Regions from separate parts of the Streptomyces sp. V1I1 genome, predicted to be linked through region 1. Evidence: riboswitches for the same ligand, from Rfam matches in the RefSeq annotation. Region 1 holds a riboswitch; each other region holds the start of a gene.

Region 1 (3,266 bases):
GGCCGGTACTTGCCGGTGAGGAAGCCGGAGGCGAGCGCGGAGTAGGGGACGGCGGCGAGCCCGGCACGGGCGGCGGTGTCCCGCAGCCCGCCTTCGTACGTGTCGCGGGAGACGAGGTTGTAGTGCGGTTGCAGCGCGACATAACGGGCGAGCCCCTCGCGCTCCGAGAAGTCCAGGGACGCCTGGAGCCGCTCGGCGCTGAGGTTGGAGGCGGCGATGGCACGGACCTTGCCGTCCTGCACCAGCTGGTCGAGGGCGGTGATGATCTCCTCGACGGGGACCCTCGGGTCGTCGAAGTGCGTGTAGTACAGGTCGATGTAGTCGGTACGCAGCCGCTTCAGGGATTCCTCGGCCGCGGCCCTGATGGTAGTGGCGGAGAGCCCCCGGTACTGAGGGTGCGCGCCGACCTTGGTCGCGACGACGACGTCGGAACGGTTGCCGCGCGCGGCGAGCCAGTTGCCGATGACGGTCTCGGACTCGCCGCCCTCGTGGCCCGGCGCCCAGGAGGAGTACGCGTCGGCAGTGTCGACGAAGTTGCCGCCGACGGCGGCGTACGCGTCGAGCACGGCGAAGGACTGCGCCTGGTCGGCGGTCCAGCCGAAGACATTGCCGCCGAGGGCGAGCGGGGAGACGGCGATGTCGGACGAACCGAGGGTCCGAAGAGAAGTCATGGGTTGATCAACGACCGTGGTGGCGCGCGCTATTCCGGTCCACGCGCTCTTCCGGTCCACGCGCTCTTCCGGTCCACGCGCTCTTCCGGTCCACGCGCTCTTCCGGTCCACGCGCTCTTCCGGTCTACGCGCTCTTCCGGTCTACGGTCTACGCGCTGTACCGGCAGCTCTGGCGTCGGGGGGTGTGCGCCAGAGCTGCCGGGGACTGTGGCGCACGATCAGATGCTGAGACCCTTGCCACGCAGCCATGCCATCGGGTCGAGCCCCGACCCGCCCGGCGTGTGGACCTCCAGGTGCAGGTGCGGGCCCGTCACATTGCCCGTCGCGCCGACGCGGCCGATCGTCTCGCCCGTCGTCACCTTCTGGCCGGCGCTGACCGAGATCGAGGACTGGTGGGCGTACCAGACCTCCGTGCCGTCTTCGAGCTCCAGCACCGTGCGGTAGCCGTAAGAGCCGGACCAGCCCGCCGACTTGACGGTGCCGCTGTGCACCGCCTTGATCGGCGTGCCCGTCGGAGCCGCGAAGTCCAGGCCGGTGTGGTAGCCCGAGGACCACATGGAGCCGGACTCGCCGAACGTGGAGGTGATCGTGTACGAGGAGGTGGGCAGGGCGTAGCTTTTCGCGAGCTGGGCCAGCCGCTCGGCCTCCGCCTTGGCCGCCGCGGCCTTCTCGGCCGCGAGCTTCTCGGCCTCGGCCTTGGCCTCCGCCGCGGTCTGCTGCTTCGCGGCCTCCGCCGCGGCCTTCTCGGCCGCGAGCTTCTCCGCGGCCGCCTTCGCCTCGGCGTCCGCCTCCGCCTGCTGCTGCTCGGCCTGCTGGAGAATGCGGGCGCGCAGCGCCTCACCGGCGCCGGCCGCCCTGTCGACTCCGGCCTCGGTGCCGGAGTCCGTGGCGAGGCTCATCGCCGTGAGCGGGGCCGCGTTCACGTTCCCCGCGTCGGCGTCCGACGCGTCGTCGGACATCAGGGAGCCCACGCCCGGCAGGGACTTGGCGTCGGGCAGGTTGTCCGCGATCGAGTCGGGGAGCGATATGGAGACCGGCGGCTTCGCCTGCGCGGTGGCCATGCCGCCCGCGCCTACCGCGGCGATCACGCCGACGCCGAGCACCGTGGAGCTGCGGGCGAGCCCGCCGCGCTGCTTCATGACGCGGTGCCGGCCGCGCACCGGACGGACGGAGTCCTCGGTGGGGTTCCATTCCTCCCATGCCCGCTCCGCCGGTTCGTCGCCGAAGAATTCAGTTTCCAGGGTTCCGAAGGGTGCTTCGGGGGCAGGCTTGTTGGACGCCACGGAGGCGTGCTCCTTTCCTTCCTTCTCGCCTACCGGGTTAGCTGACGGGTTCGGAGCAGGAAGGTCTCCTACGAGCGCCTCGACCGCGGAAAGAGCGGCAAAAGGTGCCCGATTCACCCCAATTGGTGGTTCCCCGGTTCCCTTGCGGGATTCGGCGCGTGCGCACGGTGCCGTCTCTAGCGACGACTGGGACGACCGCGCTGCGTTATCGAACGTTAATAGACTCCGGGGTCGTATTCCAAGCTGTTCCGACTGATCATTAACGACTTTGACAGGGACTTACCAGGACACAAACGGCCGGAGTCGGGCGACTTGATCTACTCTCGGACCAGGACCTTCATCTGACAGTGCTTCAAATGTTATGCGGAGGGGTGTGCTTCGACTACGCACGGTGCCGGGTCCTGCGTCGGACGCGTCGGGCACGTGGCCGCGTCCTGCGTCGGGCCCATCGCCGCGCGATGGGCCTTCACTTGCTCCGGCGCTCCGAACCTGCAAGGGCTCTGACCACCGGCACGATCCTGCGGCGGTCCGGCTGCCCCTCGGTGGGGCGGCTGACCGCCAGCAGCGCCATGTCGTCCGTGGCCCCACCGCGCGTATGCCGTCGTACGTCGTCGACGAGCACGTCCAGCAGCTCCTCGGGCCCTGGAAAGAGCCGGCCCGCAAGCCGCTCGCCGGGGTCGTAGAAGACGCCGCTCGCGTCGCGCGCCTCGGAGAGACCGTCCGTGTAGAGGAGCAACGTGGCCCCGGGGGGCAGCGGATGCGCATCCGACCGGTCCGGCCACGCCCCCAGTTCGCCCATTCCGAGCGGCAGCGCGGCCTGGGTCGGCTCCAGGATGTCCACGTCCCCGTCGGCGTACAGCACCAGCGGTTCCGGATGGCCCCGGTTCACTACCCGCAAGACGCCCTCGCCGTGCGGGATCTCGGCGAGCACGGCGGTGGTGAACCCCTCGACCGCGTCCAGTTCGTCCCGCCGCGTGCCCTCACGCGCCAGCGCCCGCTCAAGACGCGCGGCGACCCCTTCGAGCGAACCCTCCTGCTCGGCAGCCTCCCGGAACGCCCCGAGGATCACGGCCACCGTTTCGACCGCCTCCAGCCCCTTGCCCCGTACGTCTCCGACCACCAGCCGCACCCCGAAGGGCGTGTCCTGTACGGCGAAGAGGTCGCCGCCGATGAAGGCGTCGGCCTGCGCCGCCTCGTACCGCGCGGCGATGTGCAGCCCGGCGATCCGGGCTGCGGGGGCGGGCAGCACGGCGCGCTGGGCGGCCTCGGCGATCACCCGGGCGGAGGCGAGGCGCTCACGGCTGAGTCTTAC
Region 2 (3,266 bases), 540 kb from region 1:
GCCGCGCGGCGGCGTCGCCCGTTCTGTGAAGAAGATGCGGGGCTATCTCGCGGAGCTGATCCACCGAAAGCGGGAGGAGCCCGGGGACGACCTGATCTCGGGGCTGATCCGGGCCAGCGACCACGGCGAGCACCTCACCGAGAACGAGGCCGCTGCCATGGCCTTCATCCTTCTCTTCGCGGGTTTTGAAACTACCGTGAACTTGATCGGCAATGGGGTATATGCCCTGCTTCGCCATCCGGAACAGCGGGAGCGGCTCCAGACGTCCCTCGCCGCCGGTGAGACCGAGCTGCTGGCCGCCGGTGTCGAAGAACTCCTGCGCTACGACGGGCCCGTGGAACTCGCCACCTGGCGGTTCGCCACCGACGCGCTCGTCGTGGGCGGGCAGCGGATCGCGGCGGGCGATCCCGTACTCGTCGTACTCGCGGCCGCCGACCGGGACCCGGAGCGGTTCGCCGACCCGGACAGCCTCGATCTGTCCCGGCGCGACAATCAGCATCTCGGGTACGGGCACGGCATCCACTACTGCCTCGGCGCGCCCCTCGCGCGTCTTGAGGGGCAGACCGCGCTCGCCACGCTGCTCAGGAGAATGCCGGACTTGCGGCTTGCGGGCGATCCGGCCGATTTGCGGTGGCGTGGGGGTCTCATTATGCGCGGATTGCGCACCCTGCCGGTTGAGTTCACCGCTCGACAGATCTGACGCATTGTCAAGACTGTGACTTTCACGTGATCTCCGCTGCATCGACTTGTGACTCGCGTTCGAATGCGGCTACGTTCACCGTCGTCTCACCAGTCACGTGAAAGGCAACCGCATGCGTTCCGGGAACGGGCGACACCGCCGACCTCGTCAGGCTCCTGCCCTTGTTGTCGCGGCAGGGGTGACGGGATCGGCCATCGCCATCCCCCTTCTCGGCGCCGGTTCGGCCTCCGCCGCCGACGCCTCCGTGTGGGACCGCGTCGCGGAGTGCGAGAGCGGCGGCATGTGGAGCGCCGACCTCGGCAACGGGCACTACGGCGGGCTTCAGTTCTCGCAGGAGACCTGGCAGGACTTCGGCGGTACGGACTACGCGGCCCGCGCCGACCTCGCCAGCCGCTCGCAGCAGATAGCGGTCGCCGAGAAGGTCCTCGACGCGCAGGGCCCCGCGGCGTGGCCCGGCTGCGCGGAACTCGCCGGCCTGAAGAACGACGGCGCCGCGACCGGCGTCGACCCGGGCATCGTGCCGTCGCCCGGGCAGAGCGCCCCGGTCGAGTCGCTCATACCCACGAACCCCTCCGCCGAGCCCACCACGGCGGCGTCTGCCGAGCCGACCGCGGGCCCTGCCGGGTCGGCCGAGCCCGACGAGTCGGCGGGCTCGGACGCGTCGCTCGGCGCCGACAGCGGCAGCGGCAAGCACCGCGGCGAGGCCGCCCCGGAGCAGACCGAGCCGGGCAATACGGACAATGAGCGCGAAGCGGGCCGCCATGCCTCGCGAGGTGACGGTTCGGCACGCGACAATGCGGGCAACCCGGATGAGGCGGGCGAGACGGGCAATGCGGACGCCGCGCCCGGTGAGTACACCGTCCGGCCGGGCGACAGTCTGTGGGTCATCGCCGACGAGCAGAAGCTCTCCGGCGGCTGGACCGCGCTCTATGAGGCGAACCAGCAGACCGTCGGCGCCGACCCCGACCTCATTCTTCCTGGCCAGAGCCTCGATCTGGGCGTGAAGTAGGGGTAATTCGCCGCCAGTTCGAGGTCAGTTTCGCGGGCTTATGTCCGAGTCTGTGCAAGTGAGACAAGGGTCTCTTTGTCCCAACTGCCGTGACTTGCCCGGCGGAACCACTCATTCCGCCCTTCACCTGCGGAAACGGGAGTGACTGGGGCGGCGAGATGGGCGATTTCTCCCCGATGTTCACCTTTGAACATCGGGGAGAGGTGTGTTTACGGTCTGACCGCTCGCCACCGCGGGCACCGCTGACCGTCACGCCGAATCCTGCCGACGGTCGGGGGGAGAGTCGTCGCGCAGAGCGCCGAAGGCAGGAGCGGGGGACCCAAGGTAAGCGCCGGCCCCGGCCGTTGAGAACGACGGCTCCAACCGGCTTGGGGTGAAGCCGCGCGCAGGACGCGCGGCCGGGCAACTCACTTGGCCCGAACCCGACAGCTCACCTCGTAGGCGTCGGTGAGGAGATGTTCCATGCTGTTCTCCAGCAAGGGCAAGCACCGTCGCCCGAACGTTTTCAATCGGACTACGCGTTTCGCCGCCATCGCCGGCGTCACCGGTGCGGCCGTCGCCGCCCCGCTCCTCGGCGCCACCTCGGCGTCCGCCGCGACCACCTCCGAGTGGGACCAGGTCGCCCAGTGCGAGTCCGGCGGCAACTGGTCCATCAACACCGGCAACGGCTACTACGGCGGCCTGCAGTTCTCGCCCTCCACCTGGGCCGCGTACGGCGGCACGCAGTACGCCGCGAGCGCCGACCAGGCCTCCAAGTCCCAGCAGATAGCGGTCGCCGAGAAGGTCCTGGCCGGCCAGGGCAAGGGCGCGTGGCCGAACTGCGGCGTCAACCTGTCCAACGCCGCGAACGACGGCGCCGCCGACGCCGGCACCACGCAGCCGGCGCAGCCGAAGCGTGCCGAGGTTCCCACCACCCGCTCCGAGCGCCCCGCCGCCCCGGCGAAGCCCGACGCGAAGGCCAAGGGCTTCAAGAAGGGCGACGGCGAGTACAAGGTCAAGGCCGGCGACACCCTCGGCAAGATCGCCGAGACCGAGAAGGTCAAGGGCGGCTGGCAGAAGCTGTTCGACCTGAACAAGGACATCATCGACGACGCGGACGTCATCTACCCGGGCCAGCAGCTCCACCTGAGCTGACCCCGCTCCGCCCGAGTCGGCTGACCCGGTTCCCCCGAGTCGGCCGACCCGGCTCCGCCCGAGCTGACCCCCCGGGCCCCAGACCACCCCGGTCCGGCGCGCCATCCCCCGTACGCGCCGGGCCGGGGTTCTGCCTTGTCACTGCCTGTTCATGCCCTTTTCCGTCCCAGCGGGCGGGCACCGGCCGACCGATGCCCCGGAGCCGGTTAGGCTCTTGTCGCAAGGCCAAGGAGACCCCTGCACTGCCCCGCACTGCTTGAGTCCCACTGCTTGCGTCACATTTAGCGTCACATCCCAGAAGGAGATGCTCGTGCCGTCCATCGACGTCGTCGTAGCCCGGGAAATCCTGGACTCCCGAGGCAACCCCACGGTCGAGGTCGAGGTTGGCCTCGACGACGGCAGCACGGGTCGTGCTGCTGTTCC
Region 3 (3,266 bases), 1.1 Mb from region 1:
GCCGAGTCCGCCGAGTCCGACGGCGGGTCCGCACAGGGGAGCGGCCCGTCGCCGGATTTCTCGGCGGGGGTGGCCGACTGCCGCCCGGGAGCTCGGCGGCGGTGGGGAGTCGGTCACCTGAGACAAGGACGCTAAACCTGGGAGTCACGGGAATGAGGCGTGGACCGGTACTGCCCGAAGCTGGACATGTGAGTGCGCTTTCTGAGAGCGGGACTGATGGTGCAGGCCCGGATCCCCGTGCCGCTGTGACCGATGCGGCGAATGAGGCATACCTGCCTGGAGATCGGTGCTATGGGGAGGGTTAGGCTCCGCGACATGGACGTACTCATCAATGTCTTCGTCGCCCTGCACATCATCGGCATCGCGTCGCTGCTCGGCGGTTTCCTCACCCAGATGAAGGCGATGGGCGCGGGAACGGCCCGTTTCACCCCGGCGATGCTGCACGGCGCGCTGACCATGCTGATCACGGGCGTGGCGCTGGTGGGTCTGAACCAGGCGGACGACCAGCCGGTGAACAACCTCAAGGTCGGCATCAAGCTGGCGGTGCTGGTTGTGATCCTGGGCCTGGTGTACGTCAAGCGGGACGAGGAGAAGGTGGACAAGGCGCTGTTCGGCGCGGTGGGCGGGCTGACGGTCGCGAACATCTTCATCGCGACGCTCTGGACGTGAGCCGGGAATGAGCCGGGCGAGAGCCGGGTGTGAGCCGGACATGAGAACGCCCGGGCGCCGACGTCGGCCCCCGGGCGTTCGTGTGTTGACCGGTCTCAGGCCGGGCGCACGCTGCCGTAGATCGGCATGTAGTAGATCGACTCCTCGCGGACGTTCGCACCCGGCTTGGGCGCGTGGATCATCTTGCCGTCGCCGATGTAGATGCCGACGTGGCTGATGTCGTCGTAGAAGAAGACCAGGTCACCCGGGAGCAGATCCTTCGTCTCGACCCGCTGGCCCACCTTCACCTGGTCCCAGGTGGTGCGCGGCAGGTCCACGCCCGCCGCCTTCCAGGCGGCCTGGGTCAGTCCCGAGCAGTCGTACGAGCTCGGGCCCGACGCGCCCCAGACGTACGGCTTGCCAATCTGGGAGCGGGCGAAGGAGAGGACCTTCTCGGCCTTCGCCGCGTACGTGGCGCCGCCCGTGGAACCGGAGCCGGTGTCCGACCCGGTGTCCGTGCCCGTGCCGCCGCCCTGGTTCTGCTCCTGCTCCTGGCGCCGGCGCTCGGCCTCCGCGCGGGCCTCCGCCTCCTCCTTGGCCTTGGCCTCGGCCTTGCGGCGGGCCTCTTCCTCCTGCTTGCGCTCGATCGCCGCGAGCCGTGCCTTCTCCTCGGCCGTCAGCTTCGACAGGAGCGTGCGCGCCTCGGCGAGCTTCGCCTGGACGTCCTGCTTGCTCGTGCGCAGGGCCTGCTGGGAGCGGGTGAGCGACTCGAGGCTCTTCGTCGCCTCCGCGCGCTGCTCGGCGGCCGCGGCCCGCTGAGTCTCGTAGTCGTCGATCACACTGCGCTGACGGTCGGTCATCCGGTCCATCAGCTGCGTCTGGTCGAAGTACGCCTGCGGGCTGTCCGCGAAGAGCAGCGCGGCGGTCGGAGTGACCGCGCCCGTGCGGTACTGCGCGGCCGCGTAGGTGCCGAGCTCCCGGCGGGACTCGTTCAGCTTGTCCGTGCGCTTGGCGGCGTCGTCGAGGAGCTCGTCGACCTCGCGGCGCTTCTCCTCGGTCGCTTCCTTGGCCTTGTTGTACTTCTGGGTTGCCGTGCCGGCCTGCCGGTACAGGTCGTCGACCTTCTTCTGTACCTCTTCGACGGAGGGCTTCGGCTCGGCGGGCGCGGCATTGGCGCTCTGCGTCGACAACAGGGTGACGGAGGCGAGGGCTGCCGTCGTGAACCCGACGGCGGGGGAGGTCTTTACGGTTCGACTTCGCGTTTTGCGATGCGACGCCAAGGCCGGCATCTCCTTCTTCCGTGGACCGCCTACCGGGTTAGCTGTCGGGTTCGGGCGGAACGGAAGATCGCCCTACGGACCGGATGGGGCGCGGTCCGATTCACCCCGGTTGTGCATGGTGGGTCCCCGGTTCCGAACTCCCTCGTGGAAAGCCCGAATTCGGCGCAGGCTGCCCGATGTGGCGTGGATCGCCATGGGGGTACGGGCCGCCTTGGGGGAGCACGCTAGCCAACTCGTGTGGCTGCTGTGAAGGTTGATGTTCGATATGTCCGATACATTTTCGTGACCTTGGCAATCGGCGGACCGGCGCGTTCCGCACGATGACCCGGCGACGTGGCCCGATCACGGAGGGTCGCGGGCATCGTGTCCCGGCCGGATCGCGCCGCCGTGTCGCCGTCGTACCCCAATGCGGCGGCGAGCTGTCAGTGCGGCGGCCTAGACTCGTAGAGCGATGAGCAGCCTCTTTGACGACAGCTTCCTGGCGGACCTCCAGCCCAGTGCGGAGCACCACCCGCCGCCGCCCGAGGACTCGGCCCCGGAGGAGATCCCTGACGATCTCTTCCAGGGTGCTTACGACGTCCCTCCGGCCCGGGACCCGTACCACCGTGACGGCGCCCCGCGCACCGTCGTGGACCCCGCCGCCCTGCTCGAGGGGCTGAACGAGCAGCAGCGTGCCGCCGTCGTGCACACCGGCTCGCCGCTGCTCATCGTCGCCGGGGCCGGGTCCGGCAAGACCCGGGTGCTGACCCACCGGATCGCGTATCTGCTGGGCAGCCGCAGCGTCCACCCCGGCCAGATACTGGCGATCACGTTCACCAACAAGGCCGCCGGCGAGATGAAGGAGCGCGTCGAGCACCTCGTCGGCCCGCGCGCCAACGCCATGTGGGTCTCCACCTTCCACAGCGCCTGCGTCCGCATCCTGCGCCGTGAGTCCAAGAGGCTCGGCTTCACCTCGTCGTTCTCGATCTACGACGCCGCCGACTCCAAGCGCCTCATGGCCCTGGTCTGCCGTGATCTGGAACTCGACCCCAAGAAGTTCCCGCCGAAGTCCTTCAGCGCGAAGATCTCGAACCTGAAGAACGAGCTGATCGACGAGGAGACCTTCGCCGACCAGGCTGTTGGGGGTACCTCCCAGACCGAAGGCTCTGGGGGAGGTTTCGAGAAGACGCTCGCAGAGGCGTACCGGATGTACCAGGCGAGGCTGCGTGAGGCCAATGCTCTGGACTTCGACGACATCATCATGACGACGGTGCATCTGCTGCAGGCGTTCCCGGACGTCGCCGAGCACTATCAGCGCCGGTTCCGCCATGTGCTGGTGGACGAGTACCAGGACACCAA

Evidence for each region. Region 1 has a riboswitch for cyclic di-AMP ahead of QFZ67_RS20565 (M23 family metallopeptidase). Riboswitches for the same ligand answer to the same signal wherever they lie in the genome.
Region 2: it holds a riboswitch for cyclic di-AMP, as region 1 does, so the genes downstream of both, QFZ67_RS23095 (transglycosylase family protein) here and QFZ67_RS20565 (M23 family metallopeptidase) in region 1, are expected to answer to the same signal.
Region 3: it holds a riboswitch for cyclic di-AMP, as region 1 does, so the genes downstream of both, QFZ67_RS15040 (C40 family peptidase) here and QFZ67_RS20565 (M23 family metallopeptidase) in region 1, are expected to answer to the same signal.

Annotation. Positions count from the first base shown of each region.
Region 1 is NZ_JAUSZH010000001.1:4,354,124-4,357,389, reverse strand. It holds gene QFZ67_RS20570 (aldo/keto reductase) at 1-671, opposite strand, end outside; gene QFZ67_RS20565 (M23 family metallopeptidase) at 890-1,954, opposite strand; cyclic di-AMP (ydaO/yuaA leader) riboswitch at 1,966-2,121, opposite strand; gene QFZ67_RS20560 (PP2C family protein-serine/threonine phosphatase) at 2,421-3,266, opposite strand, start outside.
Region 2 is NZ_JAUSZH010000001.1:4,892,389-4,895,654, forward strand. It holds gene QFZ67_RS23085 (cytochrome P450) at 1-700, shown strand, start outside; gene QFZ67_RS23090 (transglycosylase family protein) at 813-1,709, shown strand; cyclic di-AMP (ydaO/yuaA leader) riboswitch at 1,996-2,168, shown strand; gene QFZ67_RS23095 (transglycosylase family protein) at 2,172-2,843, shown strand; gene eno (phosphopyruvate hydratase) at 3,154-3,266, shown strand, end outside.
Region 3 is NZ_JAUSZH010000001.1:3,242,530-3,245,795, reverse strand. It holds gene QFZ67_RS15045 (hypothetical protein) at 316-669, shown strand; gene QFZ67_RS15040 (C40 family peptidase) at 765-1,937, opposite strand; cyclic di-AMP (ydaO/yuaA leader) riboswitch at 1,939-2,103, opposite strand; gene pcrA (DNA helicase PcrA) at 2,380-3,266, shown strand, end outside.